DNA from 4 places in the Kitasatospora sp. NPDC048540 genome. Region 3 is predicted to be linked to each of the others. Evidence: riboswitches for the same ligand, from Rfam matches in the RefSeq annotation. Region 3 holds a riboswitch; each other region holds the start of a gene.

Region 1 (7,600 bases), on a different contig from region 3:
CCACCGGGTCTCGGTCCGCGACCTGGACGTCGACTGGATCGCCTTCTCGGGCCACAAGCTGTACGCGCCGTTCGGCGCCGGGGTGCTGGCCGGCCGCAGCGACTGGCTGGACGCGGCCGAGCCGTACCTGGCCGGCGGCGGCGCCAGCCGGACCGTCGCCCGCGAGGCGGACGGCTCGGTGGCGGTGGAGTGGCACTCGGGCCCGTCCCGGCACGAGGCCGGCTCGCCCAACGTGATCGGCGCCTACGCCATCGCCTCCGCCTGCCGGGCGCTCACCGAGGCCGGGTTCGACGCGCTGCAGGCCCGCGAGGAGCAGCTGATCGAGCGGCTCAAGGCCGGGCTCGCCGGGATCCCCGAGGTCAAGGTGCTCAGCCTGTTCGGGACGGACGCCGCCCGGGTCGGCGTGCTCTCGTTCGTGGTGGAGGGCTGGAACAGCTCGCACTTCTCGGCCGCGCTCTCCGCCGAGTACGGGATCGGGGTGCGGGACGGCCTGTTCTGTGCGCACCCGCTGGTGCGGACCCTGCTCGGCGGGCAGGAGGCGACGCCGTCCGAGTGCGGTGCGCCCGAGGCCTCGCTGCCCGGCGAGCGCAGCCTCAATGCGATCCGGGTCAGCTTCGGCGCCGGCACCCCGGACGAGCACCTGGAGCGCTTCCTCGGCGCCGTCCGCGAGCTGGTCGCCGACGGCGCCCGGTGGACCTACCGCAACGAGGGCGGCCGCTGCGTCGCCGACACCCGCCGGCCCTGAGACCGCCGCCGCGGGCGCACCCGGGCTACTCCAGGCCGAGCGCGAACGCGGCCTCCAGGTCGTGCTGGGAGTAGGTACGGAAGGCGATGTGGGTCTCCGTGTGCTCCACCCCGGGGACCTTGTTGACCTGGCCGGGGATCACCTCGGCCAGGTCCTCGTGCTGCCGGACCCGCACCATGGCCACCAGGTCGTGGGTGCCGGTGACCGAGTAGACCTCGCTGACGCCCTCGATCGCGGCGATCGCCTCGGCGATCTCGGGGATCCGGTCGACGCTGGTCTTGATGAGGACGATCGCGGTGATCACGCTGGCTCCTGTGTGAAGGGGACGGGCCCAGCGTATCCGCCGTCAGGTGGGGCGTCTGCTGCCCCGCGCACACCAGGCCCAGGCGGACAGCCACCCGGCCGAGAAGCCGATCACGTGCACCAGGTACGCCACCCCGGAGCCGCCCGCCCGCACCGACCACCACTGCAGCGCGAACCACAGGCCCAGCACCGCCCAGGCCGGGAACCGCAGCGGCAGGAACAGCAGCACCGGCACCAGCGTGGTGACCCTGGCCCGCGGGAACAGCCGCAGGTAGGCGCCGAGCACCCCGGCGATCGCCCCGGAGGCCCCGACCAGGGCCCGGACCGCGTCCGGGGACCCGGACTCCGCGAGCGCGTAGCCGTAGGTCGCCAGGTAGCCGACCGCCAGGTAGCAGAGCAGGAAGCGGATCCGGCCGAGCCGCTCCTCCACCCCCGGGCCGAAGACGAACAGGAACAGCATGTTGCCCGCCAGGTGCAGCCAGCCCGCGTGCACGAACAGCGAGGTCAGCACCGACAGCGCCGGGCTCTTGCCGGGGTCGGGCGGCAGCGTGCAGCCGTCCGTCGCGGGTGGCAGAGCGGCCAGCTGACCGGCGGTCAGCGGGTGCCGCCCGATCAGCTCGGCCGGCACCGCGCCCCAGCGCTGCTCGTACCGCTGCTCGGCGCAGACCCGGTCGGTGCCGGTGCCGTACGCCGGGTTGAGGCCGAAGCTCGGGCCGAGCAGCAGGACCACGGCGCTCAGCGCGATCAGGCCGAAGGTGACCAGCGGCGGGCGGGTGGCCGCGGCGGCCGGCGGCGGGGGCGCCTGGTCGAGTACGGGAAGGGCCATCCGGGGAGCATTCCTCGCCGGGCCGCCCGCGACACCGGCGGCTACTGCGAGCGGGTGAGTGCCGGACCTGAGACCGGTGGCGGGGCGCGGGGGCCCAGGCAATAGGCTGGTGCGCCCGGAACCGGATCATCCGAGAGGACCGCCGATGAGCATCGCCGCCCCCACCGCCGAGACCCGCTGGCGCTGCACCCTGTGCGGCAACCTGACCCGTTTCGACGTGACGCGCTCCGCCCGGGTGGTCGAGTACCTGCACTTCGACCTGGCCGGCGAGTCGAAGGTGGAGGAGACCGAGGTGCTCAGCGAGACCCTGGAGTCGGTGCGCTGCCGCTGGTGCAACGCCGTCGACCAGGTCGAACTGGTGGCCCGTCCGGGTGCCGAGGAGGCCGCCGCCGGGACCGGTGACGCGGGCGCCGCCGACCCGGCCGGGGAGCACCCCGGCGCCTGACCCCGGGCCCCGGGCCGGCCGCCGCCGATGTGTGGCGTGCTGTCGGTGGGGCACGGTAGACGGGACAATTGCAGAGAGCGGTGAGTTCCGGGGCAGCGGCAGACGGCCGTACGGACCCCGCCGGACCAGGATCGGAGCCGAGGACGTGGTGGACGCAGCGAGGGGGCCCGCCGAGCCGCAGGGGCAGCAGCCCGCCGCGGACCCGGCGCTTCCCGGCACGGACCCGGCGGTTCCCGGCACGGACGGCAGCACGCCCTCGGCCGGGACCGCGGCCGACGAGGCGCCCGGGGCGGCCGAGGCAACCGAGCACCTGGACCGCCCGCTGCCCGAGGGTGTCCGCCGCCGGGTGGTCGGCCTGGCGGCCGACGCGCTCGGCGGCATCCCCGCCGCCGACCTGCCCGCCTCGCTGCGCCAGTACGCGAAGTTCACCCCCGCCCGGCGGGCCAAGTACGCCGGGACCGCGCTGGCCGCCGCGCTGGAGGCGGACCCGGTGTTCCGGCTGCGGATAGCCGACCGCCTCCGCCTCGGCCAGCCCGACCTGGTGCGGTCCCTGGAGTCGGGCACCGTGCCCGGCGCGGCCGACCCGATGGACGTGGCCGCCGGCGCCTACCTGCTGCGGACGGCCGGCTGGACCCGGGTGGTCGTGGAGGCCGGCGAGGAGGTCGAGCGGGCCGGGGCCGAGGGCGCCGCCGCGGAGGCCGCCCGGCTGGTCGAGAAGCTCCAGGAGGAGCTGTCCGAGGTGCGCGCCACCGCCCGGGCCGACCTGGAGCGCCAGCGGGCCGAGTCGGAGGGCGTCCGCAAGGAGGCCGAGTCGCTGCGCAAGCGGGTCCGCAGCCTGGAGAGCGACACCCGGCGGGCGCAGGCCGAGAGCCGCAAGCTGCACGGTGAGCTGGAGGCGCTGCGGGCGGCCGGGACGACCGAGCGCAGCGCGGCCGAGAGCGAGGCGCGCCGGCTGAAGCATCGGATCACTGAGCTGGAGGCCGCCGTCGAGGCCGGCCGCCGCTCCGCGCGCGAGGGCCGCAGTGTGGAGGACATGCGGCTGCGGCTGCTGCTGGACACCGTGCTGCAGTCCGCGCAGGGACTGCAGCGGGAGTTGGCGCTGCCGGTCGCGCAGCTGCGCCCGGCGGACCTGGTGGACGCGGTGGCCCCGGTCTCCGCCTCGCCGAACGACGTGGCCAGGCGCGGGCTGGCCGAGGACGACCCGGCGCTGCTGGACCAGCTGCTGGCGATCCCGCAGGTCCACCTGGTGGTGGACGGTTACAACGTGACCAAGTCCGGCTACCCGGCGCTGCCGCTGGAGCAGCAGCGGATGCGGCTGCTCGGCGGGCTGGCGATGCTGGCGCAGCGCACCCAGGCCGAGGTGACCTGCGTGTTCGACGGGCAGGACCTGGACGTTCCGGTGATGATGGCGCCGCCGCGGGGCGTGCGGGTGCGGTTCAGCCGGACCGGGGAGACCGCGGACGAGCTGATCCGCCGCCTGGTCCGGGCGGAGCCGCAAGGGCGTCCGGTGGTGGTGGTGTCCACCGACAAGGAGGTCGCGGAGGGCGTGCGCAAGGCCGGTGCGCGCCCGGTGGCCTCGGTCCTGCTGCTGAACCGGCTGGCCCGGGCGTAGCGTCCCCTTCCGGTGGGTGCGAGGGCTCCCGGGCGGGTGTCCGGGGGCTCCCGGGCGTCAATCGGGCTGAGCGCCCGTCACCCGTGCGTGGCCGGGATGTGTCGGCGGCGTGAACGGCCCTGGCGGGTAGGAAGTTCGTTCCGATAGGGGAGTGGCGCCGGAGCTTGATCTTCACTAGGGTCTGGCGTCAAACCTATATTCCGGACTTTCGCTCGTTCGGGTGAGTCCAGCAGGAAGAAGGAGCTACCCCCTTGGCCTCCCACCGCCGTCCTAAGCAGCCGAGCCGTGCGCGGGTGACCGTGCTGACCGCTGCCGCAGCGACCGCGGTCGCCCTGTCCGCCCAGGTCAGCGCCCACGCGGCGCCCGCCAAGCCGAACAAGGACGAGGTCAAGGCACAGGTCGACAAGCTGCTCGACGAGCAGGAGCAGGCCGCCGAGCGCTACAACGGCGCCAAGGAGCGGGCCGACCAGCTGCGCAAGCAGGCCGACCAGCTCCAGGACCAGGTCGCCCGCGGCCAGGGCCAGATGACCGAGCTGGCCGCCGGGCTGGCCGCGGTGGCCGGGCAGGAGTACCGCTCCGGCGGCGTGGACCCGTCGATGCAGCTGATGCTCTCCGCGGACCCGGACGGCTACCTCGCCCAGGCCTCCAGCTTCGAGCAGGCCGCCAGCACCCAGGCGGACACCCTGAAGTCGCTGAAGGACCAGCAGCGCCGGCTGGACCAGCAGAAGCAGGAGGCCGCGACCGTCCTCGCCGAGCTGGACCGCTCCACCCAGGCGCTGAACGACGCCAAGGCCGAGGTGCAGTCCAAGCTCCAGGACGCGCAGAAGCTGCTCAACCAGCTGAGCGCCGCCGACCGGGCCGCCGTGCTCGGTGACAAGGCCTCCCGCAGCGACTCCCGGTTCGACCTCAGCAACCTTCCCCCGGCCAGCGGTTACGCCGCGGCCGCGGTCGCGGCCGCGATGAGCAAGCAGGGTTCGCCGTACGTCTGGGGCGCCACCGGCCCGAGCAGCTTCGACTGCTCCGGCCTGATGGTCTGGGCCTACGCCAAGGCCGGCGTCTCGCTGCCGCGCACCTCGCAGAGCCAGGCCACGGTCGGCGTCAACGTCGGCACCAACATCGCCAACGCCCAGCCCGGCGACCTGGTCATCTACCACAGCGACGCGCACCACGTCGGGATGTACATCGGCAACGGCCTGGTGGTGCACGCCCCGCACACCGGTGACGTGGTGAAGGTGATGAAGGCCGACGCGATGCCGATCAAGACGATCCGCCGGGTCTGACTCCCTGTCCCATATCGGACATTCGGCGTCACTCGGGATCAACTGACGCCGCTACAGCTCTCCATGGACGCCCGGACGGGTCGAGATCGCGCTGTGATCTCCGACACGTCCGGGTGTCCCATTATCCGGCCATATTCGTAATACTTATCGGCCGAGCGTAGATGTACCGTCACTGTCGGTCGTAATCACAATCGAACTTAGCCAGAATTACGACTTTTTTCTGACAACGATTTGAACGGATCACGGATGGGTTACTAGGGTCATCCCACGGACCGCCGCCCAGTCGTCCATCCAACCCGGGTGGCAACGGTGGTCGCCGCCGAGTCCGAGACGCAGCTGGGCAGTTCGACTGCCCACGGGGAAGCCCCCGACGGGGGTCGCTGTCGATCGGAGCCGGGGAACCACGTTCCTCGGGGTGAATCGGCGCCAGGTCGGCCGCTGCGGCGGCGCGCGGAGGTTCGCGTGCCGGACGGGTGGCCGGTGAGGCGTCGTAGGGCGTCTCTTTCGGCCCGAACCCGTCAGCTCACCCGGTAGGCGGTGTGAGGGAGAAGGAGTCCGCCTTCGTGGCGTCCCATCGTCGTCCCAAGCCCGCCGGCCGGGCCCGTGTCTCGATCCTGACGGCTGCCGCCGCCACCGCGGTGGCGCTGTCCTCGCAGGCCGGCGCGCACGCCGACCCGGCCCCCAGCAAGGACCAGGTCAAGCAGCAGGTCGACACGCTCAACGAGCAGGCCGAGGTCAAGACCGAGGAGTACAACGCCGCGGTCGAGAAGGAGCAGGGGCTGCAGAAGCAGGTCTCCCAGCTCCAGGACCAGGTCGCGCGGCAGCAGGCCGAGGTGAGCACCATTCAGGGCAGCCTGGGTGAGATCGCCGCCGAGCAGTACCGCACCGGCGGGATCCCGCAGACCGTGCAGCTGATGCTCTCGGCCAGCCCGGACTCCTTCCTCGGCCAGGCCGGGGCGATGAACCAGGTCGGCAGCACCCAGGCCGACGTGCTGAAGTCCTTCAAGGGCGAGCAGGCCAAGCTCGACCAGCAGAAGGCCGAGGCCGAGCAGAAGCTCGCCGAGCTGGACTCCACCACCCAGCGGCTGAAGGCCGACAAGGAGGAGATCCAGGGCAAGCTGGCCCAGGCCCGGAATCTGCTCGACTCGCTCACCCAGAAGGAGCGCGACGAGCTCGCCGCGGCCGAGGCCAAGGCCGCCGCCGACGCGAAGGCCAAGGCGACCGGCGGTCAGAGCACCGAGCGGGCCTCCCGCGACGCGGCCCGCACCGACGTGGCCGTCAACGTGCCGGCCGGCTCGCACGCCGCCGCCGCCATCGCGGCCGCCCAGTCCAAGCTCGGTACGCCGTACTCCTACGGCGCGGCCGGCCCCGACAGCTTCGACTGCTCGGGCCTGATGAAGTGGGCCTACGCGCAGGCCGGCGTGTCGCTGCCGCGGACCTCGCAGGAGCAGCGCAGTGCCGGGACCAACGTCGGCACCAACATCGCCAACGCCCTGCCGGGCGACCTGATCATCTACAACAGCAGCGCCAGCCACGTCGCGCTGTACGTGGGCAACGGCCAGGTCATCCACGCCCCGCACACCGGTGCCGTGGTGCGCTACGAGACGGCGACCATGAGCCCGATCAACGCGATCGTCCGCCCCTGACGCGGTCCGTGCTGTTCGTCCGCCGGCCCGGCGCTCCCCGTGAGCGCCGGGCCGGCGTCGTCGTGCCCCGGGCCTGCGGGGCTTCGCGGCGTTGGGCCAGGTGTCCGATTAGTGGTCAAATATTCGCTACTGGAGGGGTTTGGACTAGATCGCCGTGACTCGCTAACGTCTGCCCCCGGACCTCCGCGAGGACGGCCGCCCCCGCCCGGGGCGGCGGCGGTGGCCCGGCCCGAGGAACGGGAGTCGCCGCAGCATGACCGTGCACCGCCGTCCCCAACTGCCGGGCGTCCGGCGGCTCGCCCGCGCGCTGGCCGTCACGGCCGCGACCACCACCGCCCTCGGTGTGACGGTCGCAGGCAGCGCCCGGGCGCTGCCCGGGCCGCCCGCCGAGCCGGTCGCCAAGCAGGACGTCAAGGCCCAGGTCGACCGGCTCTACGACGAGGCCGAGCAGGCCAGCCAGAGGTTCGAGGCCGCCCAGGAGTACCAGCAGCGGCTGCAGAGCGAGACCTCGGCCCTGCAGGACCAGGTCGCCACCGGCCAGGAGGACCTCAACCGGCTCCGGCAGGACCTCGCCGCACTGGCCGGCGCCGAGTACCGGGCCGGCGGGATGGACCCCGGCGTCCGGCTGATGCTCGACTCCGACCCCGACGCGTACCTGGCCGGGGCCAGGGCGCTGGACCAGGCCGCCCAGCGGCAGAACGACACCCTGCGCCTGGTGCTCGACCGCCAGCGCCGGCTCGACC
Region 2 (7,600 bases), on a different contig from region 3:
GGCCGGACAGCCGTACCTGGTCCATGGCGCCCGACCCTACCCGGGCGGCTGCGGGGCACCGGCTACGGTTTGTCCGTGAATGACGAAGATCTGCAGCTCATCCCGCACACCCGCGCCGCCGACCTGCTCGCCGCCGCGGCCGAGGCCGGGCGGCCCGCCGTGCCCGAGGAGGCGCTGCGGACGGTGCTGGCACTGCTGGAGCTGAGCGGCGCCCGGATGCACGACGGCTACCCGGAGCTGAGCTCGGCGCTGCTGGAGCAGCTGCTGTACGAGCGGCTCTACCTGTACGTGCAGCCGGACCTGTCCGCGCGGGCGGACGGCGCGCAGGGGTACGGCGCGCAGGCGTACGGCGACGCGGTGCTGGCGCTGATCGAGCACCAGCGGGCGGCCCGGCGGCTGAACGCCAAGCGGTACGAGCGGCTGCGCGAGGAGGCCGAGTGGCAGGGTGAGGTGCTGGGCGGGCTGCTGCGCCGGTCCGACCTGGTGACCTGGCCCCGGCTGTACGCCCTGCTGCTGCGCGCGGACGGGGTGGACACGGCCGATCCGGGCGCGGTGCGCGGCTGGCTGGACGCCTTCCGGGAGCTGACGGCCGAGCAGCGTCTGGCGGTGTACGCGGCGGCGCCCGGTCTGGAGCCGGAGGAGCGGGACGGCGGCTGGGGACCGACCCGGCTGCTGATGATCGGGATGGCCACCGACGGCGCCCGGCTGCTGCTGGAGCAGGGCCTGATGCAGCGCAGCTACCGCAACCTGGCCGAACTGACGGCACTCGGCCGCCCGATGCCCGAGGAGCTGGCGGGCGACTTCGACGGCTTCGAGGCCGCGGTCGCCGTCGAGGCGCTGCGGCTGTACGGCGAGTGGACGGTGCCCGGGCTGCCGGCGCTGCTGGTCGAGGAGTACCCGGACCTGGCGCCGGAGCCCGGCAACGAGGAGATCGAGGAGTACCTGGCGGCCCGCGAGGCCGCGGCGCAGGAGACCGCGCAGGAGGCCGCCGACGCCGACGGCGAAGGCGATGCCGGGCAGTGGCCCACCGGTTGAGGCGGTGGCCCACGGGTTGAGGCGGTGGCCCACCGGTTGAGGCGGTGGCCCACCGGCTGAGGCGGTGGCCTACGGGTTGAGGCCGTGCGCCTGCATCCAGGCCAGCGGGTCGACGGGGGCGCCGCCGCCGGGGCGGACCTCCAGGTGCAGGTGCGGTCCGGTGACGGTGCCGGTGGCGCCGACCGCGCCGAGCACCGTGCCGGGGGCCACCTCGCCCTCGGCGGTGGCGATCCGGGAGAGGTGGCAGTACCAGATCTCGGTGCCGTCGGGCAGCGTCTGGATCACCCGGTAGCCGTGCGGGCCGGACCAGCCCGCCGAGGTGACGGTGCCGGCGGCGACCGCGCCGACCGGTGCGCCGGTGCGGGCGGCGAAGTCCAGGCCGGTGTGCAGGTGCGCCCAGTAGGAGCCGGACTGCCCGTAGTGCGCGGTCAGGGTGTAGCCGGTGACCGGGAGGACGAGCGGGGCGCCGGACCGGACGTCCGGCTGCGGGGCGGCGGCGGGGGCAGGCTGCTGCGGGGTCTGCTGCGGGGCGGCGGTCTCGTACGCGGCGAGCTGGGCGGCCCGCTTGGCCTCGGCGTCCTGGGCGGCGGCGAGCCGGGCGTCCTCCTGCTCGGCGGCGGCGCGGCCGTCGGCCTGCTGCTGGATCCGGGCGGCGAGCGCGAGGCCCGGGTCGGCGGCGGACGGGGCGCCGTCGCCGGCGGCGTCGGCGGCCGTGACCGCGGGTGCGGGCACCGGCGCGGCCTGCGCGGGGGTGGCGGCGCCGAAGCCGGTGGCGCCGAGGGCCGCGGTCATCGCGGTGACGCCGAGCAGCGGTCCGCCGCTCCTGGCCTGACGGGGCATCCGGTGCCGTGAGGCGTCCGCGCCCAGGTCCACCGGCTGGCCCTCCACCGGGTGGGGTCGGTCCCCCGGGTGGTCGAGCAGCTGGGTACCTGCGGCCGTGCCCTGGAGCGGGTGCGTCGACGCCACTGAGGCGTGCTCCTTTCCTTCCCTCTCGCCGACCGGGTTAGCTGACGGGTTCGGAGCAGGAAGGTCTCCTACGGCCGGGCCTGGGCCCCGCCGATTCACCCCAAGGAACGTGGTTCCCCGGCTCCCCGGACCCGCCCGGTGAGGGCGTGCCCGCGGATTGAGCGATGGCGCACGGTGCCGTCTGGCTACGGCGTTTCGTACCGCGCTGCGTTATCGAAAGTTAATCCCATGAGGGCCATGATTCCAAGCGCCCTGGACAACACTTTGGCACCCGAACCGGGCGCCCGGGGCGGTTCACCCGGATTCGGCCCGCCGGCGGTGACGGACCGCTACCGGCCGGTTGAGTATCCGTACTCATGTGCCGGAAAGGCGAGTTGGAGAACCTACCGGCATGACCGCAAAGATGCAGACCAGAACCACGGCGGCGTACTTCGGCCAGGCCGTGCTCTCCTTCGCACTCGCCACCTCGGCCCTGGCGATCGGGATCGCCTATCTCCCGGTCAACGCCTGGATGCGCGGATTCCTCGCCGTCGGCCTGCTGTACGAGATCACCTCGGCCTTCACGCTGGCGAAGGTGATCCGCGACCGCCAGGAGGCGGACGAGCTGACCAGCCGGGTGGACCAGGCCAGGCTGGACAAGCTGCTCGCCGAGCACGACCCGTTCCGGGTCGAGGGCGCCTGAACCCGCGCCCCCGGCCGGACCGGCCGGACGGGCGTCACGCGCCCTCGGACTCCTTCGCCTTCCGCACCGCGAAGGTCTCGCCGCCGGCCGACCAGTGGGTCGGCGGGATCTCCTCCACCGCGACCCAGATCTTCTCCGGGTCCACCCCGGTCACCCTGGCGTACGCCTCGGTCAGCGCGCGGGTGATCTCCGCGTTCTGCTCGTCGGTCCGGCCGGACAGCTGCTTGACGTTGATGAAGGGCACGACGCCTCCTGGCACTCGAACCGGCGGGCGGGGCCGGCACCCGGGACCGTGATCACCCGCACGCTACCCCAGGGCCGCGGACGCCTCCGTGGCACCCTTGACGGCTAAGGCTATTAGCATTAGCTTTATGGCCACAGGAGCTCGCCGGACCGGCCGGGCATCCGTCGAGGAGCCCAGGAGGCAGCGATGAACACCACCGTCACCCAGTACGTCACCGTTCCCGGCGGCCGGATCGCCTTCGACGACTCGGCGGCCGGGCCCACCACCGGGACCACCGCCGGGACCACCGCCGGGACCGCCGCCGGGTCCGTGCCGGTCGTGCTGCTGCCCGGCATGCTGGACCGGCGCACCACCTACCGGCACCTGGTCCCGCTGCTGACCGCCGCCGGCCACCGGGTGATCACCATGGACCTGCGCGGCCTCGGCGACTCCTCCACCGGCTTCACCGACCACTCCCCGGCCGCCATCGCCACGGACGTGGTCGCCCTGCTCGACCACCTCGGGATCGGGCGCGCCGTCCTGGCCGGCAACTCCTACACCGGCGCAACCGTGGTCAAGGTGGCCGGCGACCGGCCCGAGCTGGTGGCCGGGATCGTGCTGATCGACGCCTTCATCGAGAACCTCCCGCCGAACGCCTTCCAGAAGGCGCTGGTCAAGACGCTCGGCGCGGCCCTGGTGCACTTCCCCGCACTGTGGGGCGCCGCGCAGAAGCTCTACTTCCCCACCGAGCGCCCCGCCGACTTCGACGCCTACCGTGCCGGGCTGGTCGCCATGCTGCGCGAGCCGGGCCGCAAGGCCGCCACCCGGGGCTACGTCTCCGGCGACTCCGCCCCGGTCGGCTGGACCGCCGCGGTGACCTGCCCGGCCCTGGTGCTGATGGGCACCAAGGACGTCGACTTCCCGGACCCCGAGCTGGTGGCCGACCGCCAGGCGGCCGCGCTGAAGGGCCGTAAGGTGATGATCGACGGCGGTGGCCACTACCCGATGGCGGGATTCCCGCAGGCCACCGCCGATGCCCTGCTCCCCTTCCTGCACGAGGTCGCCTGATGCCCAGGGCCGGACTCACCCCCGCCGCCGTCGTGGACCACGCCCTGGCCCTGCTCGACGAGCAGGGCGGCGATGCCCTCACGCTCGCCGCCGTCGCCGCCCGGGCCAAGGTCGCCACCCCTTCGCTCTACAAGCACGTGCCCGGCGGCCTGACCGAACTGCGCCGGCTGATCGCGGTCCGGGTCACCGAGGAACTGGCCGACCGGCTGGGCGCCGCCGCCCTCGGGCGCAGCACCGACGAGGCCGTGGAGGCACTGGTGGCGGCGTACGTCCGCTACGCCCGCGAGCACCCCGAGCGGTACGCGGCGATACCGCAGGCGCCCGACCCGGCCGACCCCGCGCTGACCGCGGCGGCGACCCGGCTGGTCGAGGCGGTCATGGCGGTACTGCGCGGCTACGGCCTGACGGGCTCGGAGGTGGTGCACGCGACCCGCACGGTCCGCGCCGTCGCGCACGGTTTCGCCTCGCTGACCACCGGCGGCGGCTTCCAGCTCGCGGAGGACCTGACGGTGACCCAGCAGCGGGTGACCGGCGTCCTGACGGCGGGGCTGCGGGACTGGCCCGGCCAGGCCCCCGCCGGCTGAGCCCGCCCCGCGCTGGGCCACCCGTGTCCTGGCGGGGCCGTCGGGCGTTGGGCAGGGCATGAAGAAGCGAAGCATGCTCGCCGTCGCCTCCCTCGCCGTCGGTGTGGTGGCCTCCCTGACCGCCCCCAGCGCGCACGCGGCCCCCGCCGGCGACCGTGGCCCGACCCCGGACGCCATCACCGCCCCCGACGTCCCGGTCGACCTTCTCGGCACCGTCTCAGGCGGCAGCCCCGACCTGGACGGCCTGGACGGGCTGCCGGGGATCCAGGCCTGACCGGCCGCACCCTCCGACCTGCTCCTGGGCCACCCGGACCACCGGGTGGCCCTCGTGCTGTCCAACGCCGCCCGGCCCCGGGCCCGATCCGCCCCGCGTCCGCCGCTGACCGGAACCGACCTGGGGCGACCGGTTCCTGACCGTGGCCGACCGGGCGCCGGTATGGCTTCGGGTGGGTTTCGAGACCGTTCTGTCACAGTCCGCGGGTGAGACTTGGTGGGTACCCGGACGCTCCCAGCGCTCCGGCCGCCCCGAGGACGTGGACAGATGCCCCAGACCGTGGAGCCCTCCCGGACCGCCGCCGGACTGGTCCCCGCCCAGCGGACCGGGACCGCCCGTCCGGGCGTCCCCGCGGCCGGCGCCACCACGGGCGGCCACCTCGCCCGGGCGTACGCCGTGGCCCGCGGTCTGCGCGCGCTGCGGCCCGTCCCGGCCCGCGCCCAGGAGCCGTACGGCGAGTCGGACGGCCAGTAGCTGCCCTCCGCCCCGACCGGGCGGCTGCCCGAGTGCCCCCGGCGGCCGTGACCGAGTGCGACGCCCGGCCGGAGCGCGTGGCGCCGCTGCCGCCGGGTGCGTCCGGGCCGCCGGCGGCGGTGGTGCGGCCCGGGGTGGTCGTGACGGGGATGCCGGGCGAGGAGCAGTTCCGGCTGATCATCGGCGCGAGGGCGCCGGACGGATCACCCCGTGTACGCCGTCAAGTTCGTCGGCGACCAGCACCGATGCGTCCAGGTCGGGGAGTTGGAGGATTCCACCATCCTGTGAAAGTTTGACTGATTAAGCTCAATTGACGACCGATCGGTTCACACGAACGTAGGATCATCGCCCTAGACTTCGCCGCGTGACGATGACTCAGTGGTGCGGAGCAGCAGCCGGCGGCCTCGCCGTCCTCGCCTTGGTGGCCGCCGCGAGGTTCCATGCCGTCACGGTCACCCTGCGCGGTCGGCTCGCCGACCAGGACCGGGAGCTCGACCGGCTACGCGCCGACCTGGCCGAGGCGCTCGACCGCCGCTCGGCCGAGAACGCCGCCGTCCAGCAGGAGCAGGACCTCAACTCCGCCACCCGGCGGGCCTTCCTGAGCGTCGCCCGCCGGATCCTGGTGATGGCGCACGACCAGCAGGCCGGGCTGGACGAGATGGAGCGCACCCACGACGACCCGGCGCTGCTCGACGGCCTGCTCAAGGCGGACCACGCGGCGGCCCAACAGGCCCGGCTGGCACAGACGCTGGCGGTGCTCTGCGGCGCCCGGGCGGGCCGGCACTGGCCCGAGCCGGTGGCCCTGGAGGACGTGGTGCGCGGCGCGCAGTCCCGCATCCTGCCGTTCCAGCGGGTGGTGGTGCGCAGCCGGATCGAGACCGCCGTGGTCGGCGCGGCCGCCGAGGCGCTGATCCACGCGGTGGCCGAGCTGCTGGACAACGCCACCCGCTACTCGCCGCCGTCCACCCAGGTGTTCGTGACGCTGATGTCGGTGCACAACGGCGCGGTGGTGGAGATCGACGACTGCGGCGTCGGCATGCCGGAGCAGGCGGTGGAGAAGGCCGCCGCGGCGCTGGCGGGCGGCGGCAGCCTGGAGGTCTCCCGGCTGGGCGAGGTACCGCAGTTGGGGCTCGCGGCGGTCGGCCGGCTGGCCGAGCAGTACGGCTTCCGGGTCACCCTCAGCTCGGCGCCCTCCCCGTACGGAGGTGTGCGGGTGGTGGTGCTGCTGCCGAACGCCCTGCTCACCGAGCCGCTGCCGACCGCGCTGCCCCCGGCCCCGGCGGGCACCCTGGTGCTCCCCGCGCCCCCGGCCCGGGTGCCATCGCAGCCCCGCGCGGTGGCCGCGCCGGGCGGTCCCGAGCGCTCGGCCCCCGCCGCCCGGCCGTCGGGCGCCGCACAGCCGAAGGACACCGCACGGCCGGACGCCCCCGCCCGTCCCGGCGATGTCGCACCGGCCGCGCCGGAGCCCGGCGCCCTGCCCCGGCGGGCCAACCGCCGGGGCACCGACGGTCCGCCGCGGCCGCCCACGCAGCCCGAGGCCGCCGCGCCGCCGGCGCGCTCCGCCGACGGCGCCAAGACCTTCATGGCCCTGTTCCAGGCCGGTACCGCGAGTGGCCGGTCGGCCGCCCGGCAGGACCGGCAGTCCGACGACGACCCCCGCCCGCCCGCCGGGCCGGCGGGGTCGGCCCCCGAATCCCCCCGACCTCCCCAGCGCTCCGGAGATTTCCATGACCACCAATCCTGACCTCGGCTGGCTGCTCTCGGACATCGTCGCGGTCCCCGACGTCCGGCACGCCGTCGTGGTGTCCAACGACGGCCTGGAGATCGGCCGCAGCGAGCAGATCGGCCGGGACGACGCCGAGCGGCTGGCCGCGGCCTGTTCCGGGCTGCAGTCGCTGGCCCGGGGGGTGGCCCAGGGCTTCGGCGGCCGGGGGTCCAGCACCCGGCAGATCGTGGTCGAGTACGGCGGCGGCTACCTGTTCGTGGTGGCGGCCGGCGCGGGTGCGCACCTCGCGGTGGTGACCGGCGAATCGGTGGACGCCGGGCTGGTGGCGTACCAGATGCAGGTGCTGGTCGAGCGGATCGGCACCCACCTGACCAGTCCGCCGCGGGTCGGTCAGGCGGCCGGGGACGCCCGGTGAGCGGCCCGGTCCGGCCGTACGTGATCACCGGCGGGCGCAGCGGTACCAACCGGCCGGCGCTCGCCATCGAGAGCCTGGTCAGCGCGGTCCCCGCGGCCGACCTCGACCCCGATCTGCGGTCCGGGGACACGCTGAACCGGGAGCACCAGCGGA
Region 3 (7,600 bases):
CGAGCTGGGCGGCGATGGCGGCGACATCGGAATCGGCAACGGGGGTGTGCTCAGTGGTCATCAGCGGTCTGTCTTCGTGAGGGGCGGGGGTTCGGGGGGTGTGCTTCGGTGCTCCGGGCCGGCGGCCGGGATCGGCGGCCGGGGTCAGCGCCCGGCTGCGGGTGCGGGTACGGCTCCGGCTTCGGGCCCGGTCCGGGGCGAGGCCGCGTCGGCCAGGTCGACCGACTCCCAGAATCCGGCGTACCACGGCTTGAGGGCCTTCGCCTGGGCGGCGGGCGCCGCACCGGTCGACGAGGACTTGACGGCCGCCGAGGGCGACGGGTCCACCGACACGAACGGCGTCTCGCCGGGCACCGCGTAGTGCAGCCGCTCCCGGGCCTGGGCCTTCACGTACTCCGGGTCCTGCCAGCGGGCCCGGTCCCGGGTGAGCTGCTCGACCTGCTGCCTGACCTGTTCGGCCCGGGCCCGCTGCTCCGCGAGCTCGGACCGCTGCGCGATGAACTGGCGGGCCGGGTAGGCGAGTATCGCCACCAGGGAACACAGGACGAGCACCAGGATCGTGGCCCGGCTGGTGAACCGCGGCCGCGCCGGGAGCCCCGGGATCCTCCACCTGGCCATCTGGTACCCCTCCCCGTGGTGTGCGGGGCCTGCGCGCCGGTGCCCCGGCCTCCACCCTACGGGGTGAGGACCGGGGCACCGGTACAGCGGGCGACCGTGTTCGCGGCAGCTGCGCTCGTTACGCGTTACTCCGCGGAGCGGCTGTGCTTGTTACTCCGCGGAGCGGCTGTGCTTGATTACTCCGCGGCGCGGAAGCGGGGGAACGCGCCCCGGCCCGCGTACTCGGCGGCGTCGTCGAGGATCTCCTCGATGCGCAGCAGCTGGTTGTACTTGGCGACGCGCTCGGAGCGGGCCGGGGCGCCGGTCTTGATCTGGCCGCAGTTGGTGGCGACGGCGAGGTCGGCGATGGTGACGTCCTCGGTCTCACCGGAGCGGTGCGACATCATGCAGCGGTAGCCGTTGCGCTGGGCCAGCTCGACGGCGTCCAGGGTCTCGGTGAGCGAGCCGATCTGGTTGACCTTCACCAGCAGCGCGTTGGCGGTGCCGGTCTCGATGCCGCGGCGCAGACGCTCCGGGTTGGTGACGAACAGGTCGTCACCGACCAGCTGGACCTTGTCGCCGAGCTTCTCGGTCATGGCCTTCCAGCCGTCCCAGTCCGACTCGTCCAGCGGGTCCTCGATGGAGACCAGCGGGTACGCGGCGACCAGCTCGGCGTAGTAGTCGATGAGCTCGGCGGAGGAGATCGCCTTGCCCTCGAAGGTGTAGGCGCCGTCGTTGTGGAACTCGGAGGAGGCGACGTCCAGTGCGAGCGCGACGTCCTTGCCCGGGGTGTAGCCGGCCTTCTTGATGGCCTCGACGATGAGGTCGAGCGCCTCGCGGTTGGAGTCCAGGTTCGGCGCGAAGCCGCCCTCGTCGCCGAGGCCGGTGGACAGGCCGCGCTCCTTCAGCACGCCCTTGAGCGTGTGGTAGACCTCGACGCCCCAGCGGACGGCCTCGGAGAAGGACTCCGCGCCGATCGGGGCGATCATGAACTCCTGGATGTCGACGTTGGAGTCCGCGTGCGACCCGCCGTTGAGGATGTTCATCATCGGAACGGGCAGCACGTGCGCGTTCGGGCCGCCGAGGTAGCGGAACAGCGGGAGGTCGGAGGCCTCGGAGGCGGCGTGCGCCACGGCGAGGGAGACGCCGAGGATCGCGTTGGCGCCGAGCGAGGACTTGTCCGGGGTGGCGTCCAGGTCGAGCATGGCCTGGTCGATCAGGCGCTGCTCGGTGGCGTCGTAGCCGACCAGCTCCGGGCCGATCTGCTCGATGACGGCCAGGACGGCCTTCTCGACACCCTTGCCGAAGTAGCGGTTCTTGTCACCGTCCCGCAGCTCCAGCGCCTCGAAGGCACCGGTGGAGGCGCCGGACGGGACGGCGGCGCGGCCCGTGCTCCCGTCGTCGAGCCCGACCTCGACCTCGACCGTGGGGTTGCCGCGCGAGTCGAGAATCTCACGGGCTACGACGACATCAATGGACGGCACGAGGCATCTCCTTGCGGAAGCGGGATGTGTTGTCGTTACGACCAGAGCCTAACCGCACCCGGAGCCGGGGCCGCGCAGACCTCGGCACCGTCTCACCGTGTGGCCCGGCTACTCGCCGGTAGTTCACCTGAATGCCCGCAAACCAGGCCGTACCTGCCGAACCGTCGCCGGGACGGCCTGGCCGCGCCGGGCCCGGGTCAGCCCAGCCGCAGGACCTGGCCGGGCTCGATCAGGTCCGGGTCGGCGCCGATCACGGCCCGGTTGGCGTGGTAGAGCTGCTCCCAGCCGCCCGCCAGCCGCTGGGCCTCGGCGATGGCGGACAGGGTGTCACCGGGGCCGACGGTGTACTCGCCGCCCTGGTCGTCGGGGGCCTCGGAGGACGGCTCGGAGGCGCGCTCGACCGGCGGGGCGGCGGCGCTGCGGGACGAGGGGTCGGCGTCCGCCTGCTGGTGCGGGCCGCCCTTGGCCAGCCCGGCCCGGCGGGAGCAGACCGGCCAGGCGCCGGGGCCCTGGGCGGCCAGCACCCGTTCGGCGACGGCGATCTGCTGGCTCTTGGTGGCCTGGTGGGCCTGGGCGGCGTACTTCACGCCGCCGAACGAGCGCCAGGTGTCGGAGGTGAACTGCAGTCCGCCGTAGAAGCCGTTGCCGGTGTTGATGCTCCAGTTGCCGCCGCTCTCGCACTGGGCGACCTTCTCCCAGGTGGAGACGGGGGCTGCGGTCGCGCCCTGGGCGGCGAGCAGTGGCAGTGCCAGACCGACCCCGGCCACGCCTGCTGCGGCGATGGCCTTCTCGGCCCGGTTCCAACGACGGTGACGGCCCGTACCGGTGAAGAGCATGTGGATTCCCTCTCCGCACGCCTGCGAGGTGAGCTGTCGGGTTCGGACCGGGAGGTGGTGGCCCGGCCGTCTCGGCGGGGCGGGAACGAGTGCTCCTGCCCGCGTCGGCGGCTTCACCCCTAGCCGTCGGGGGGCGACGGCGCAAACCTGGGTCCCCCGCCCCTGTCCTGGTTCTGGTCGGCTTCCCGGGGCGCGGGGACAGGATTCGGCGTTCCGCGTCCGGGGCCCGCGACTGCGAGCTTCCCGGAGGTTAGGCAGACGTATGTGCCAATCACAAGCTCATATCGCCGCCATCACGGAGAAATTACGAACCGTCAAAGATCGCCCACCAACCGTCCCTATATGTCCGAGTTGATAGTCATTCGGACGGCGAGAAAATCACCGTCCGACACGCGGACCGACACACCGTCAGGGGTGTGCCGAGAACGCCACCGGCAGCTCGCGCAGCCCCCGCATGATCAGTCCGCCGCGCCAGCGCAGGCTCTCCGGTTCGGCCGCCAGGGTGAGGTCGGGGAGCCGGGTCAGCAGGGTGGCGATGGCCAGCTGTCCTTCCAGCCGGGCCAGCGGCGCCCCGATGCAGTAGTGGATGCCGTGGCCGAAACCCAGGTGGGGGTTGTCCTTGCGGGCCAGGTCGAGGGTGTTCTCGGCGGCGAAGCGGGCCGGGTCCCGGTCGGCGGCGGCCAGCACCACCAGCACCGGGTCGCCGACCGGGATGTCCACCCCGCCGATGGTCAGCGGACGGGTCGCGAACCGCCAGGTGGCCAGCTCCACCGGTCCGTCGTAGCGGAGCAGTTCCTCCACCCCGGTGGCCAGCAGCTCCCGCTCACCGCGTGCCACCGAGTCCTGCAGCAGGGTGCGCTGGGCGGGGTTGCGCAGCAGCGCGTACAGGCCGTTGCCGATCAGGTTGACGGTGGTCTCGAAGCCGGCGAAGAGCAGGATGAAGGCCATCGCCGCGGCCTCGTTCTCGGTCAGGTGCTCACCGTGGTCACTGGCCCTGATCAGCCCGGAGATCAGGTCGTCGCCGAGGTCGGCGCGCTTGCGGTGGATGAGTTCCAGCAGGTACGAGCGCATCTTCTTGACCGCCCGGGCCACTCCGCCGCGCGGGCCGCGGCCGTGCCGGATCATCATCCCGGCCCAGTCCCGGAAGTCGTCCTGGTCCTCGGGCGGTACGCCGAGCAGGTCGCAGATCGCGTAGATGGGGAGCGGGAAGGCGAACTCGTGGATCAGGTCGGCCGAGCCGCGGGCCGCGAAGTCGTCGATCAGCCGATCGGTGAGGTGCTGCACCCGCGGCTCGAACTCGGCGACCCGGCGCGGGGTGAAGGCCTTGGAGACCAGGCGGCGCAGCCGGGTGTGGTCCGGCGGGTCGATGTTCAGCAGGTGGGTCATCAGGTCGGCCTGGCGCTCGCCCGGGATGCCGACCCGGCCGCTGCGGTGCGCCTGCCCGCTGTGGTGCGCCGGGTTCTTGGACAGCCGGCCGTCCGCGAGCGCCTGCCGGGCGTCCGCGTAGCGCGTCACCAGCCAGGCGTCCACGCCGCTGGGGAGCGTGGTGCGGTGCACGGGGGCGTGCTCGCGCAGCCAGGCGTACGCGGGGTAGGGGTCGGCGGCGAACTCCCACGTGAAGAGCTCCGGCTGGGTGGACTCGACTGGTTCCGGCATGGCACGACCGTAACCTTTGCCTGCGCGGGCGTGAGTCTGGTCACCTGGCGGGTAATCCCTGTTGCGGAGGGTCGCCGCGTGTCTACGATCCTCCGACAGCCATGTGTGGGCCGCGGTGCGGTGCGGCCCGCGGCGGTTTCGCTCAAGGAGGAGCAGGCCATGCGAGTAGCCGGGGCAGTGGTGGTCATCGCGGTGCTCGGCGGAGGTTCGGGGGCGGGTCTCGCCCGCCGGTTCGCCGCCGCGGGCGCGGCCGGGCTGCTGATCGCGGATCTCCACCCCGGCGTCGCCGAGGACCTCGCCGCCGAGCTGGACCGGCCGGGCTGCCCGGTGGTCGGGGTGAGTGCGGACGTCCACCAGCCCAGCGACGTCGCCGCGCTGGTGGAGACCGCCCGCAAGCACCTGGGTCCGATCGACCTGTTCGCGGTGGCCGGACCGGACGGCGAGCGGATCGTGGCGCTCGCCGACCTGCCCGACCACCTCGACCCGCTGGCCGAGCTGCTCGCGCTGGTCGGCGAGGCGATCAGCGAGGTCGTGCCGGCCCAGCGTCGGGCGCCGGCCGGGAGCGGGACTGCCGTGGCAGCGCCGGGGCGCTGAGCGGCAGGTACCGTTCGGGCGGCCCGGCCGGGCTCTCGCCCGGCTCCGGCGACAGCCGGACCAGCAGCACGTACAGCAGTGCCGCGGCGCCGAAGGAGACCGGCAGGCTGAGGTCGACGCCCGCGGTCAGTTCGGCCAGCGGGCCGACGTACAGCGGGTTGTTGACCCAGAGCACGCCGAGCACCGCGCCGGTGAGGAAGGCCGCCGCCGCCCGGGGGTTGAGCCCCCGGGTGTACCAGTAGCGGCCCGCCGGGGCGTCGGCCGGGGCGAGCTCGGCCGGCCGGTAACGGCCCCGGCGCAGCAGGTAGCCGGCCGTCAGCACGGCCGCCCACGGCGCCACCGCGGTGAGCAGCAGCGAGACGAACGCGGACATCGAGTCCATCGCGTCGTACACCACCGCGCCGAGGTACAGGGCCAGGATCGAGGGCACCGCCACGGCGAGCGTGGCGGCGGCCCGTGAGGTGCGCCAGAACAGCGAGTTGACGGACAGCCCGGCCGCGTAGAGGCACAGGCCGCCCTGCGGGAGGGTGCCGACCAGGCCGAACACCACGATCACCGGGACGCTCCAGCCCGGTACGGCGTCGGTCAGGCCCTGCAGCCAGAGCGGGTCGGTGGGGAAGAAGGTCGTCACGTACGCGCCGACCAGCAGGGCGGCGACGCAGGTGAGGAACATGCTGCCGCCGGCCCACCACAGCACCGGCCGGTCGCCGCGGCGCCCGGACATGTAGCGGCTGTAGTCGCCCTGGAAGGTGGCGTACGAGAGCGGTGCGGCCGCCGAGGAGGTGGCCGCCAGCAGCCAGGTGGTGCCCTGGCTGCCGAGGACCAGGTCCCCGCCGCCGTAGCCCGGGTCGAACCCGGGTACCAGCACGACGACCAGGAACAGCAGCATCAGGCCGCCGAGCACGGCGGTCGCCTTGTAGGTGCGGACCAGGGCGTTGTGCCCGAGGGCGGCGACCAGGACCACCGCCACCGCGGCCGCGGGCATCGCCAGTGCCAGCGGGCCGCGGCCGACCGGGGTGCCGAGCAGTTCGTGGGCGGCGACCATGACAGCGGTGCCGCCGGTCCAGACCGAGATGGCGAAGAAGCCGATCGCCACCGCGATGGTGATCACGTTGCCCAGCGCCCGGCCGCGGACGCCGAAGTGCGCGCCGCTGGCCATCGGGTCGTTGAGCCCGGTCCGCAGGCCGAACCGGACCAGCGGGAGCACCATCAGGGTGCCGACCGCAACCCCGGCCAGGATCGCGGTGCAGGCGGCCCACCAGCCCAGGCCGTAGCTGACCGGCAGCGCGCCGAGCACGACGGTGCCGAAGCAGAACTGGGCGGAGGACCAGATCCAGCCGAACTCGCCGGGCCCGGAGGTCCGTTCGGACTCGGGGATGGGGTCGATGCCGTGCTGCTCGACCTGGGGGCCGCGGGTGGCGGCCCCCAGGTCGGACAGTTCACGGCGGTCCGCCGTCACCTCGCCCCGCCGGCCAGCGCGGCGGCCTCGTCGGTGCCGTCCGAGCCGTCCGCGACCACCGCGACCACCCTGAGCGGGTCGCAGGCCGGTCCGGCGGTGCGCCGGCCCGAGTCGAGGTCGAAGGTCGAGCTGTGCAGCGGGCAGCGGATGCGCAGGTTGCGCTCGTCCACGTACCCGAACAGCAGCCGGCCCTTGCGGTGCGGGCAGGAGGCCTGGACCAGGACCCGGCGGCCGGACAGCTCCACCAGGACCAGTTCCTCGGTGACCTGCCGGATCCGGGTGGGGGTGTCGGTGCTCATCGCACCGCCCCCGTCCGGGCCAGCGTGATCGCGGCCTCGTTGGCCTCGGCGACGATCGCGCTGGTGAGCGTGACGCCGGCCCAGACCTTGGCGAGGTCGGCGCCGGCCTCCTCGTCGTAGGCCTTGATCGCGCCGCGCATCTGGCGGCTGTGGTACTGGTCGATGTACAGGTGCTCGGTGAAGTACTGGTGGTGCTCGATGCCGAGCCGCTTGGCCGCCTGGGCGAAGCCCTGGAAGCCGTACAGCACGCTGGCCTCGAAGTAGGCGTAGGCGCCGAGGAAGTACTCCGGCGACTCGGCCCGTGCGGCCAGCCAGTGGAAGAGGTTGACGTAGGCGAGGCCGGCGGCTCCGGTCCCGTCGATGTAGTCGTCCAGGTCCAGGGACATCCCGAGTTCGGTGAGCAGGTCCCGGTACAGCTGGGAGTGGGCCTGGTCCTCGTTGCCGCAGCCGAGTTCGTCGATCAGCACCCGGAAGACGGCCATCCCCGCGCGGTACGGCAGCCGGGGCACCACCGGCAGCAGCGGCTGGGACTCGATCAGGCCATCGACCGCGAACTGCCCGACCACCGCCTTGAACTCCTCCAGGGTGGCGGACAGCGCCAGGTAGTCCTGGCTGGCCGGGATGTCCGCCTGCTCGGCCGCGTGCAGTTCGCCGAGCGCCTTGACCAGGTCGGCC
Region 4 (7,600 bases), on a different contig from region 3:
TCACCGGCCCGCTCACCGACCACGTCTTCGAACCGCTGCTACGCGACCCCGCCACCCTGCCCGGCACCCTGATCGGCGCCGTCCTCGGCACCGGCCCGGGACGCGGCATGGCCGCCGTCGTGGTCCTCACCGGCCTCGCCGCACTGGCCTGGACCGCCGCGGGCTACGGGTACCGGCCGCTGCGCGAGGCCGACGACTCACTTCCGGACTCCGGGCGGCCGACCGGCGCCCGCCCGGCCGACCCGCGGGACTCCTGATGCTCACCCACCCCGGCAGACCCGAGCACGCCCTGTTCACCGCCGCCGACCTGGAGCCGCCCGCCGCCGGGCTGCCGCCGCACGCCCGCCGGTACGCGGACGCACTGCGCGGTGTGCTCGGCTGGGCCCGGGCGTACCTGACCGCGCCGCACCCGGAACTCGGCCGCACCGGCCCGGTCTGTCCGTTCGTCGGCGCCTCGCTGCGCGACGGGCGGTTCCACCTGGCCCTGTGGCCGGGGCGGCCCGAGGACCGCGGGGAGGTGGCGGAGGCCGTCGCGCTGTACCGGGACTGGTTCCTGCGGCTGGCGCCGCCCGGCGGCGTCCGGGCGCAGTTCACCACCATCCTGATCGTCTTCCCCGACCTGCCGACCGCCGAGGCTCCCGAACTCGTCGACCGCACCCAGCTGGAGCTGAAGACCGCCTTCGTCGAGGACGGCCTGATGCTGGGCCAGTTCCACGACCTGCCGCCGGACCAGCCGGGCCTGTGGAACCCCGACTTCCGGCCGCTGCGCAGCCCGCTGCCGATGCTGGTGATCCGCCACATGGTGCCGACCGACCTGCCGTTCCTGCTGGCCGACCCGCGCCACCTGGCCGCCTACCACCGGCTGTTCGGCGACCGCGACCAGCCGGCCCGGCGCCCGGTGCGCTCCTGACGGTCTGCCGCTCCGGGCGGGCCCTGCGCGGGCCCGTCCGGAGCGGCGCCGCTCAGGTCGCGATGCCGCAGTACTGCTGCTGCTTGCCGATCGCCCGGTACACGCAGTCGGCGGTCTCCACCAGCCGCAGCACGGCCTCCCGGTTGCGGCTGGTCTCCCGTCCGATCACCTCGTCGGGCGGGTAGAAGCCGCTGCTGCCGTTCGGGCCCGGGTACATCTCGAAGGTGTACGCGAAGACCCGCTGGGTGCCCCACAGCCAGTCGTCGATCGCCCCGTCGGTGATGTACAGGTCGCTGGACTGCTCGGGGGTGTAGCCGTTGGTGCCGGCCATGGTGCGGCCGAGGGTGGCGAAGGTGTTGTACTCGTCGGCGGTCATGCCCGTGGTGGTGTTGGCGGTGGTCCAGCCGAACGGCCAGAGCACCAGCTGGCTGTAGGTGTGGAAGTCGATCGCCGCGGTGATCTGCTGCTTGCCGCCGACCACCCGGCTGCGCACGAAGTCGGCGACCACCTTGGTCTCCTTGGCGGACTCCGCCGCGCTGCCCCGGTACGTCTCGCTGGAGGTGGAGCCGGAGGAGCCGCCGCAGCAGCCCCACTTGTAGTTCCAGTTCCGGTTGAGGTCGGTACCGGCGCTGCTGCTGCCGGGGTTGGGCTGGCGGTCCTTGCGCCAGCTGCGGTAGCGGCCGGTGGCGATGTCGTACTCGCCGCCGTCGGGGTTGAGGTCCGGGACCACCCAGATCTCGCGGCTGTTGACGGCGTTCGCGATCCGGCTGTCGGTGGCGTACTTGTCGCCGAACTCGTGCAGCAGGTAGAGCGCCATCTCGACGGTGAGGTGCTCGCGGGCGTGCTGGTGGGCGGTGAACAGCACCTCGGGCTCGTTCTCGTCGGTGCCGACGTTGTCGCTGATCTTGATCGCGACGATCGCCCGGCCCTCGTACGAGGTGCCGATGACGCGCTTGCTCATGATGTCGGGGTGGGCGGCGACCACGGCGTCGATGTCGGCGGTGGCCTCGGCGTAGTTGTGGTAGCCGGAGTCCGCGGACGGGAAGTCGTACAGGGCGGCGCCCGCCGACTCCTGGGCGCCGTCGGCGCCGTCCTGCGGGCCGGGCAGCAGGGTGGCGGACCAGCCGAGCGCCCGCAGCCGGCCGGCTTCGGCGGCGGTGGCGGTGACCACCACGGAGTCGCTGCGGACGGCGTCGACGGAGGCGCCGGTGGCGGCGATGGCGGTGCGCTCGGCGACGGTCCGCGGGCCGTCGAGGACGTACTGCCGGGCGGTGTCCGCGCCGACGGCGGACCCGGCGGGAACCGGGTGCGCGGCGGCCTGGGTGGTGAGCGGTGACGCGAGGGCGAGGGCCAGCAGGACGGCGGTGGCCGCGGCGGGCTTCCCTCGACTGGGCAGTCGCATGACTGTCCTCCGGTGGGGGATCCGTAGGGACGGAACAGGGGAGGAGGTGCGGCGCGCGCCAGCATGATGGTCCGTCAGTGTCATGGTTTCGTCAAGACGGCAGGTTGCCGCAGTCCGCCGGGAGTCCGGCTCAGTGCGTCGGACCGAGGGCCAGGTACACCAGGGAGAGCGTGCCCATCGATACCAGCGTCGAGGACAGCACCGAGTCGCGGGCCACGGCCGTGCTCAGCCCGTACTCGCGGGCGTAGACGAAGGCGTTCTGGGCGGTCGGCAGCGCCGAGCAGAGCACCACGGCCAGCAGTTGATGGCGGGGCAGGTGCAGCAGCGGGCCGCCGACCGCCAGCGCGACCAGCGGCTGGACCAGCGTCTTCAGGGCCACGGCCACGCCGACCTCGGCCCGCAGCCCGGGGCCGGCCCCGGCCCGGCGGCCGTGCAGCGACATGCCGAGGGTGAGCAGCGCGGTCGGGACCGCCGCCGCGCCGAGCAGTTCGCCGGGCCGGGCCAGGAACGGCGGCAGCCGCCACCCCGCGGCGGAGACCAGCACACCGAGGGCGGAGGCCAGGATGACCGGGTTGCGGACCGGCATGGTGAGCAGCCGCCGCAGCGGGCCGGGCGCCGCCGTCCCGGAGCCGGCCGCCGCGCGGGCCGGCGCGGTGCCCGCGTCGAGCAGGGCGAGGATCACCGGGGACACCAGCAGGACCTGGAACAGCAGGATCTGGGCCACGAACGAGGCGTCACCGAGCACCTGGACGGCCACCGGGATGCCGAGGTTGGCCGAGTTGACGTAGCCCGCCGCCATCCCGCTGATCGCCCGGTCGGCCGGGGCCCGGCGGAACAGCACCCGGCCCGCCAGGAAGCCCAGCCCGGCGGTGAGCACCGTGCCCGCGGCGAAGGCCAGCATCGCGGCGCCCACCAGGCCGGCCGGGCGGGCCCCGGCGAGCATGGTGAACAGTGCGGCGGGCATGGCCACATGGAAGACGAACCGGCCGAGCACCGCCTCGGCCTGCTCCCCGAGCAGGCCGGTCCGGGCGATCAGCAGGCCGACGGCGGTGAGCACCCAGATCGGGGCGAAGCCGGCGAGCAGGGACTGCATGGAACCTCGGCTGGGATCGTTCGGGCACGGGCCGTCGGCAGCAGTCTGCCAGGCCCGTGCCCGGTGGTCCGGTGCGGGGTTCGGGTGGGGCCGGCCGGGGCCGGTCCCGGCCGGTCAGGGGAGGTTGAGCACCTGGCCGGGGTGGATCAGGTCGGGGTTGGTGCCGACCGTGGGGGAGTTGCTCTCGTAGAGGTGCTGCCAGCCGCCCAGCGTCAGGCTGTTGGAGATGGTGGAGAGGGTGTCGCCCGGGGCGACGGTGTAGGTGGTCGCGGGCGCCGGTGCGGTGGCCGCGGGCGTGGTGGTGGCTGCTGCGGTGGCGGCCGTCGTCGCCGTCGCCGTCGCCGTCGCCGTCGCGGCCGGGTCCGGCGTGGCCGGCTGCCCGGTGGTGGCGGGCGCGGTGGTGCCGGAGGCGCCCGGCACCGGCAGGCCGGTGGCGGGGGTGGTGGTGGCGTCCGGGCTCGGCGAGGTGGTGGGGGTGGTGGCACCGGTGCCGGGCGCCGGGGTGGTGCCCGGGGCCGGGGTGACCGGGGCGGCCGTGGTGGGGTCGACCGGGGTGGTGCCGGGCACCGTGGTGCCGGGCAGGTCGGTCGGCAGGCCGCCGGGCTGGGCCGGGGCGGCGGGCGGCAGCTCACCGGTGGTCCCGGTGGTTCCGGGGACGGCGGGGGTCGCGGAGGGTTCCAGGTACGGCAGCACGAAGTGCGGGACGTACCCGCCGTCGCCCCGGACCGGGGTGGACGCGTCGAGGCTGGGCACGCCCGGGTCGGCGGCGGGCGGGGTGTCGACCACCGGGGCGGGCAGGCCGGCCGCCGGGCCGCAGGTGGGCCACAGGCTGGAGCCGCGGGCCGCGAGCAGGCGCTCGGCCACGATGATCTGCTGCTGCGGGGTGGCGTGGTCGGGCTGCGCGGCGAACTCGTCGCCGCCGTACGCGGCCCAGGTCCGCAGGGTCAGACCGAGGCCGCCGTACGTTCCGGTGCCGGGGTTGCCGTGCCAGTCCCCGTCGGTCTGGCACTGGGCGACCGCCTGCCAGGTGTCCGGCGCGACGGCCGGTGCCGCGTGCGCGCCGGTCGCGGTGAGCAGCGGGAGCGCGAGGCCGACCCCGGCGACGCCGGCGGCCGCGACGGCCCGGTCGGCCTGGGTGGGACGGCGGTGACGCCCGGAACCCGAAAACACCATCAGTTATCCCTCTCCGCACGCCTGCGAGGTGAGCTGTCGGGTTCGGGCCGGGAGGTGGCCCGGCCGCGCGTCGGGCGCGGCTTCACCCCGAGCCGATGGGGGTCGGCGCAATAACCTGGGTCCCCCGCCCCTGCCCAGGGTGTCCGGTCGTCCCGGTGGCGCGGTGGGCAGGGTTGGGCGTGCCGCGTTCCGGGCGCCCGCAGCGGCGGGCTGCCTGGGAGATTAGAGGGATCAACACCTCAATAACAAGCCTGCATACCGAGCATCACACAATCATCACGGTTGACTTCGGGGCCCTCGGCGGGAACCGCATGCGGCGCGTGCCGGAACCGTCCGCGACCTGCAACGGAGGTTCGGTGACGCACGGTCGGCGGGCCCCGCGCGGGCCGCTCCTCGAATGATTGGGAAACTTTCCTAACCGAAGTCATTGACCGTGCTCGTTCAGGCGTCGATTCTGAACGGTACTCAGGCCCCTCCTCCCCCGGGGAGCCCAGGCCGAGCGCTGTGCACTCCCGGACCCCCACCCCCGCTGTGAGGAGAGAGATGAGCACGCTCTCACGCAGGTCCGTCCTCGGCGCGGCCCTCGCCGGCGCCGCCGCCGCGCTACCGTCCACCGCCCGGGCCGCCGCCCCGGGCCCACCGCCCACCGCCCCGGCCGCCGCCGGGTCCGGCCTCTCGGTCGACTCCTGGCACCTGCGCTGGTCGCCCTCGGCCGCGGCCGACGGCCTCGCCGCCTTCGAGACCGTCGAGGACGACCGGGCCGGCTCGCACCCCGCCGGACACCCGCACATCCGCACCGAGGGCGACGCCTTCCGCTGGGACATGCACCTGGTCGACCGCGACTCCATGACGGACCGCCAGCGCCAGGAGGTGACCGGCATGCGGACCGGCCCCGGCTCCTTCCTGGAGTGGAAGCCCGGCCAGACCTGGCGCGCCGCCTACGCCCTGTTCATCCCCGGCTCGCTGCGGGCGACCACCTCCTTCACCCACATCATGCAGCTCAAGCAGCCCGGGGACGGCACCTCGCCGATCCTGGTCCAGTCGCTGCGCCGGGTCTCCGGCACCCCGACCGTCGAACTCCAACTGCCCGTCGCCGGGGTCCTGGTCGGCCGGACCCCGCTCGAGCCGCTGCACGACCGCTGGATCGACGTCGACCTCCAGGTCAGGGTCGGCGACGGGACGTCCGGTTCGGTGCGCTGGATCCTGCGCAGCGCGGGCGCCGTGGTGACGGACGTGACCAGGACCGGCGTCGACACCTTCCTCGCCGACCGGGTACGGCCCAAGTGGGGGATCTACCGTTCGCTCGGCGACACTTCCGGATCCCTGCGCGACTGCCACCTGCTCACCACCTCGATGCGCGGTTACCAGCTGGTGTCCGGGTCGAGCGGCGTCTACCGGGCCGAGGAGGCCCGGCTCTCGCAGGGCGTCCTGGACACCGGGCACCGCGGCTACACCGGCGCCGGCTTCGTCAACCTGTCCGACGCCGCCGGCAGCCACGCCGAGTGGACCCTGCACTCGGCCGCCGCGGCGAGCGCCACGCTGACCGTGCGCTACGCCAACGGCACCGCCGCCGGCCGCCCGATGGACGTCACCGTCAACGGCGCGCGGGCCGCCGCGGTGTCCTTCCCGCCCACCGCCGACTGGGACACCTGGGCCGCCACCTCCCTGCCGGTCGCCCTCCGGGCGGGCACCAACACGGTCCGGCTCACCGCCACCGGCGCGGCCGGCGGCCCCAACCTCGACCGGATCGAACTCCGCTGACCCGAAGGACCGACCACCCGTGCAGATCTCCCACCGCAGCCGGCCCCGCCGCCGCGCGGACCCCGTACCGGTCCACCGGGACCGTCGTCCGGCACCAGGGCCGAGGAGTCCCCGATGAAGCACCTGCACAGCATCGGCGCCGCAATGGCCGCCGCCGCCCTCCTGACGGCCACCACGGTCGGCGCCGCGCCGACGGCCTCGGCCGCCGCCACCCGGTACGAGGCCGAGTCCGCGACCGTCACGCTCGGCGCGGTGGCGTCCGACCACCGCGGCTACTCGGGCACGGGCTTCGTCAACGGGGACAACGTGATCGGCAGTTCGGTCGACCGGCACGGCGACGTGGCCGTCAACGGGACGGTGGTATCGGCCGCCCGGTCCTTCCCGTCCACCGGGACCTGGGACGACTGGGCCACCGCCACGGTGACCGCCGCGGTGGACGCCGGCGCCAACCGGGTGCGGCTGACCTCGACCAGTGCCGCCGGCCTGCCCGACCTGGACAGCCTGGACGTCGAACCGACCGCGCCCAGCGCCGATTACCAGGCCGAGGACGCCGCGCTCACCCGGGCGGCCGTCGCCACCAACCACACCGGCTACACCGGCACCGGGTTCGTCGACTACACCAACGCGGCGGGCTCGGCCGTCGAGTTCACGGTGAGCGCCACCGCGGCCGGCACCGCCCCGCTGGCCTTCCGGTACGCCAACGCGGGCACCACCGACCGGCCGATGGACATCGCCGTCAACGGCACCGTGGTCGCCGCCGGCGTCTCCTTCCCGTCCACCGCCGACTGGAACACCTGGGCCACCAGGACCGTCGGCGCGCCGCTGCGGGCCGGTTCCAACACCGTCCGGGCCACCGCCGTCACCGCGTCCGGCGGCCCCAACCTGGACCGGCTGCAGGTCGGCACCGCGGCCGACACCACCGCCCCGACCCGCCCCGGCACGCCGTCCTGCTCCGGCCTCACCCCGAACGCCCTGACCCTGTCCTGGGGCGCCGCCACCGACGACGTCGGCGTCAGCGCCTACGACCTCTACGAGCACGGCAACAAGATCGCCGAGGCGCCCGGCACCGCGACCGGGCAGCGGCTCACCGGCCTCGCCCCGGGCACCACCTACACCCTGGCCGTGGTCGCCCGGGACGCGTCCGGCAACGCCTCACCCGCCAGCGTCGCGACCGAGTGCACCACCCCGGCCGGCTCCGACCCGCCGCCCAGCCGGCCGGGCACCCCGGCCGTCTCGGCGGTCACCTCCACCGGCGCAACCC

The links. Region 3 has a riboswitch for cyclic di-AMP ahead of AB0D08_RS33515 (transglycosylase family protein). Riboswitches for the same ligand answer to the same signal wherever they lie in the genome.
Region 1: it holds a riboswitch for cyclic di-AMP, as region 3 does, so the genes downstream of both, AB0D08_RS01350 (NlpC/P60 family protein) here and AB0D08_RS33515 (transglycosylase family protein) in region 3, are expected to answer to the same signal.
Region 2: it holds a riboswitch for cyclic di-AMP, as region 3 does, so the genes downstream of both, AB0D08_RS04670 (M23 family metallopeptidase) here and AB0D08_RS33515 (transglycosylase family protein) in region 3, are expected to answer to the same signal.
Region 4: it holds a riboswitch for cyclic di-AMP, as region 3 does, so the genes downstream of both, AB0D08_RS05895 (transglycosylase family protein) here and AB0D08_RS33515 (transglycosylase family protein) in region 3, are expected to answer to the same signal.

Annotation. Positions count from the first base shown of each region.
Region 1 covers NZ_JBEZIR010000001.1:249,428-257,027, forward strand. Annotated here, with positions in the region: gene AB0D08_RS01320 (aminotransferase class V-fold PLP-dependent enzyme) at 1-745, shown strand, start outside; gene AB0D08_RS01325 (Lrp/AsnC ligand binding domain-containing protein) at 771-1,049, opposite strand; gene AB0D08_RS01330 (rhomboid family intramembrane serine protease) at 1,092-1,874, opposite strand; gene AB0D08_RS01335 (hypothetical protein) at 2,020-2,319, shown strand; gene AB0D08_RS01340 (NYN domain-containing protein) at 2,630-3,931, shown strand; gene AB0D08_RS01345 (C40 family peptidase) at 4,183-5,211, shown strand; cyclic di-AMP (ydaO/yuaA leader) riboswitch at 5,580-5,764, shown strand; gene AB0D08_RS01350 (NlpC/P60 family protein) at 5,775-6,857, shown strand; gene AB0D08_RS01355 (C40 family peptidase) at 7,111-7,600, shown strand, end outside.
Region 2 covers NZ_JBEZIR010000006.1:1,467-9,066, forward strand. Annotated here, with positions in the region: gene AB0D08_RS04660 (GNAT family N-acetyltransferase) at 1-25, opposite strand, end outside; gene AB0D08_RS04665 (hypothetical protein) at 76-1,035, shown strand; gene AB0D08_RS04670 (M23 family metallopeptidase) at 1,105-2,001, opposite strand; cyclic di-AMP (ydaO/yuaA leader) riboswitch at 2,013-2,175, opposite strand; gene AB0D08_RS04675 (YiaA/YiaB family inner membrane protein) at 2,393-2,683, shown strand; gene AB0D08_RS04680 (4-oxalocrotonate tautomerase family protein) at 2,718-2,927, opposite strand; gene AB0D08_RS04685 (alpha/beta hydrolase) at 3,114-3,974, shown strand; gene AB0D08_RS04690 (TetR-like C-terminal domain-containing protein) at 3,974-4,558, shown strand; gene AB0D08_RS04695 (hypothetical protein) at 4,617-4,832, shown strand; gene AB0D08_RS04700 (hypothetical protein) at 5,100-5,306, shown strand; gene AB0D08_RS04705 (ATP-binding protein) at 5,677-7,050, shown strand; gene AB0D08_RS04710 (roadblock/LC7 domain-containing protein) at 7,034-7,447, shown strand; gene AB0D08_RS04715 (DUF742 domain-containing protein) at 7,444-7,600, shown strand, end outside.
Region 3 covers NZ_JBEZIR010000128.1:6,218-13,817, forward strand. Annotated here, with positions in the region: gene AB0D08_RS33500 (DUF501 domain-containing protein) at 1-61, opposite strand, end outside; gene AB0D08_RS33505 (septum formation initiator family protein) at 145-618, opposite strand; gene eno (phosphopyruvate hydratase) at 795-2,081, opposite strand; gene AB0D08_RS33515 (transglycosylase family protein) at 2,279-2,917, opposite strand; cyclic di-AMP (ydaO/yuaA leader) riboswitch at 2,922-3,106, opposite strand; gene AB0D08_RS33520 (cytochrome P450) at 3,326-4,573, opposite strand; gene AB0D08_RS33525 (SDR family NAD(P)-dependent oxidoreductase) at 4,733-5,167, shown strand; gene AB0D08_RS33530 (cytosine permease) at 5,094-6,626, opposite strand; gene AB0D08_RS33535 (Rieske (2Fe-2S) protein) at 6,623-6,925, opposite strand; gene AB0D08_RS33540 (iron-containing redox enzyme family protein) at 6,922-7,600, opposite strand, start outside.
Region 4 covers NZ_JBEZIR010000008.1:58,488-66,087, forward strand. Annotated here, with positions in the region: gene AB0D08_RS05875 (amino acid adenylation domain-containing protein) at 1-257, shown strand, start outside; gene AB0D08_RS05880 (DUF6875 domain-containing protein) at 257-910, shown strand; gene AB0D08_RS05885 (M14 family metallopeptidase) at 963-2,312, opposite strand; gene AB0D08_RS05890 (AEC family transporter) at 2,443-3,405, opposite strand; gene AB0D08_RS05895 (transglycosylase family protein) at 3,520-4,578, opposite strand; cyclic di-AMP (ydaO/yuaA leader) riboswitch at 4,583-4,737, opposite strand; partial or broken gene AB0D08_RS05900 (hypothetical protein) at 5,122-5,952, shown strand; gene AB0D08_RS05905 (carbohydrate-binding protein) at 5,932-6,339, shown strand; gene AB0D08_RS05910 (PQQ-dependent sugar dehydrogenase) at 6,454-7,600, shown strand, end outside.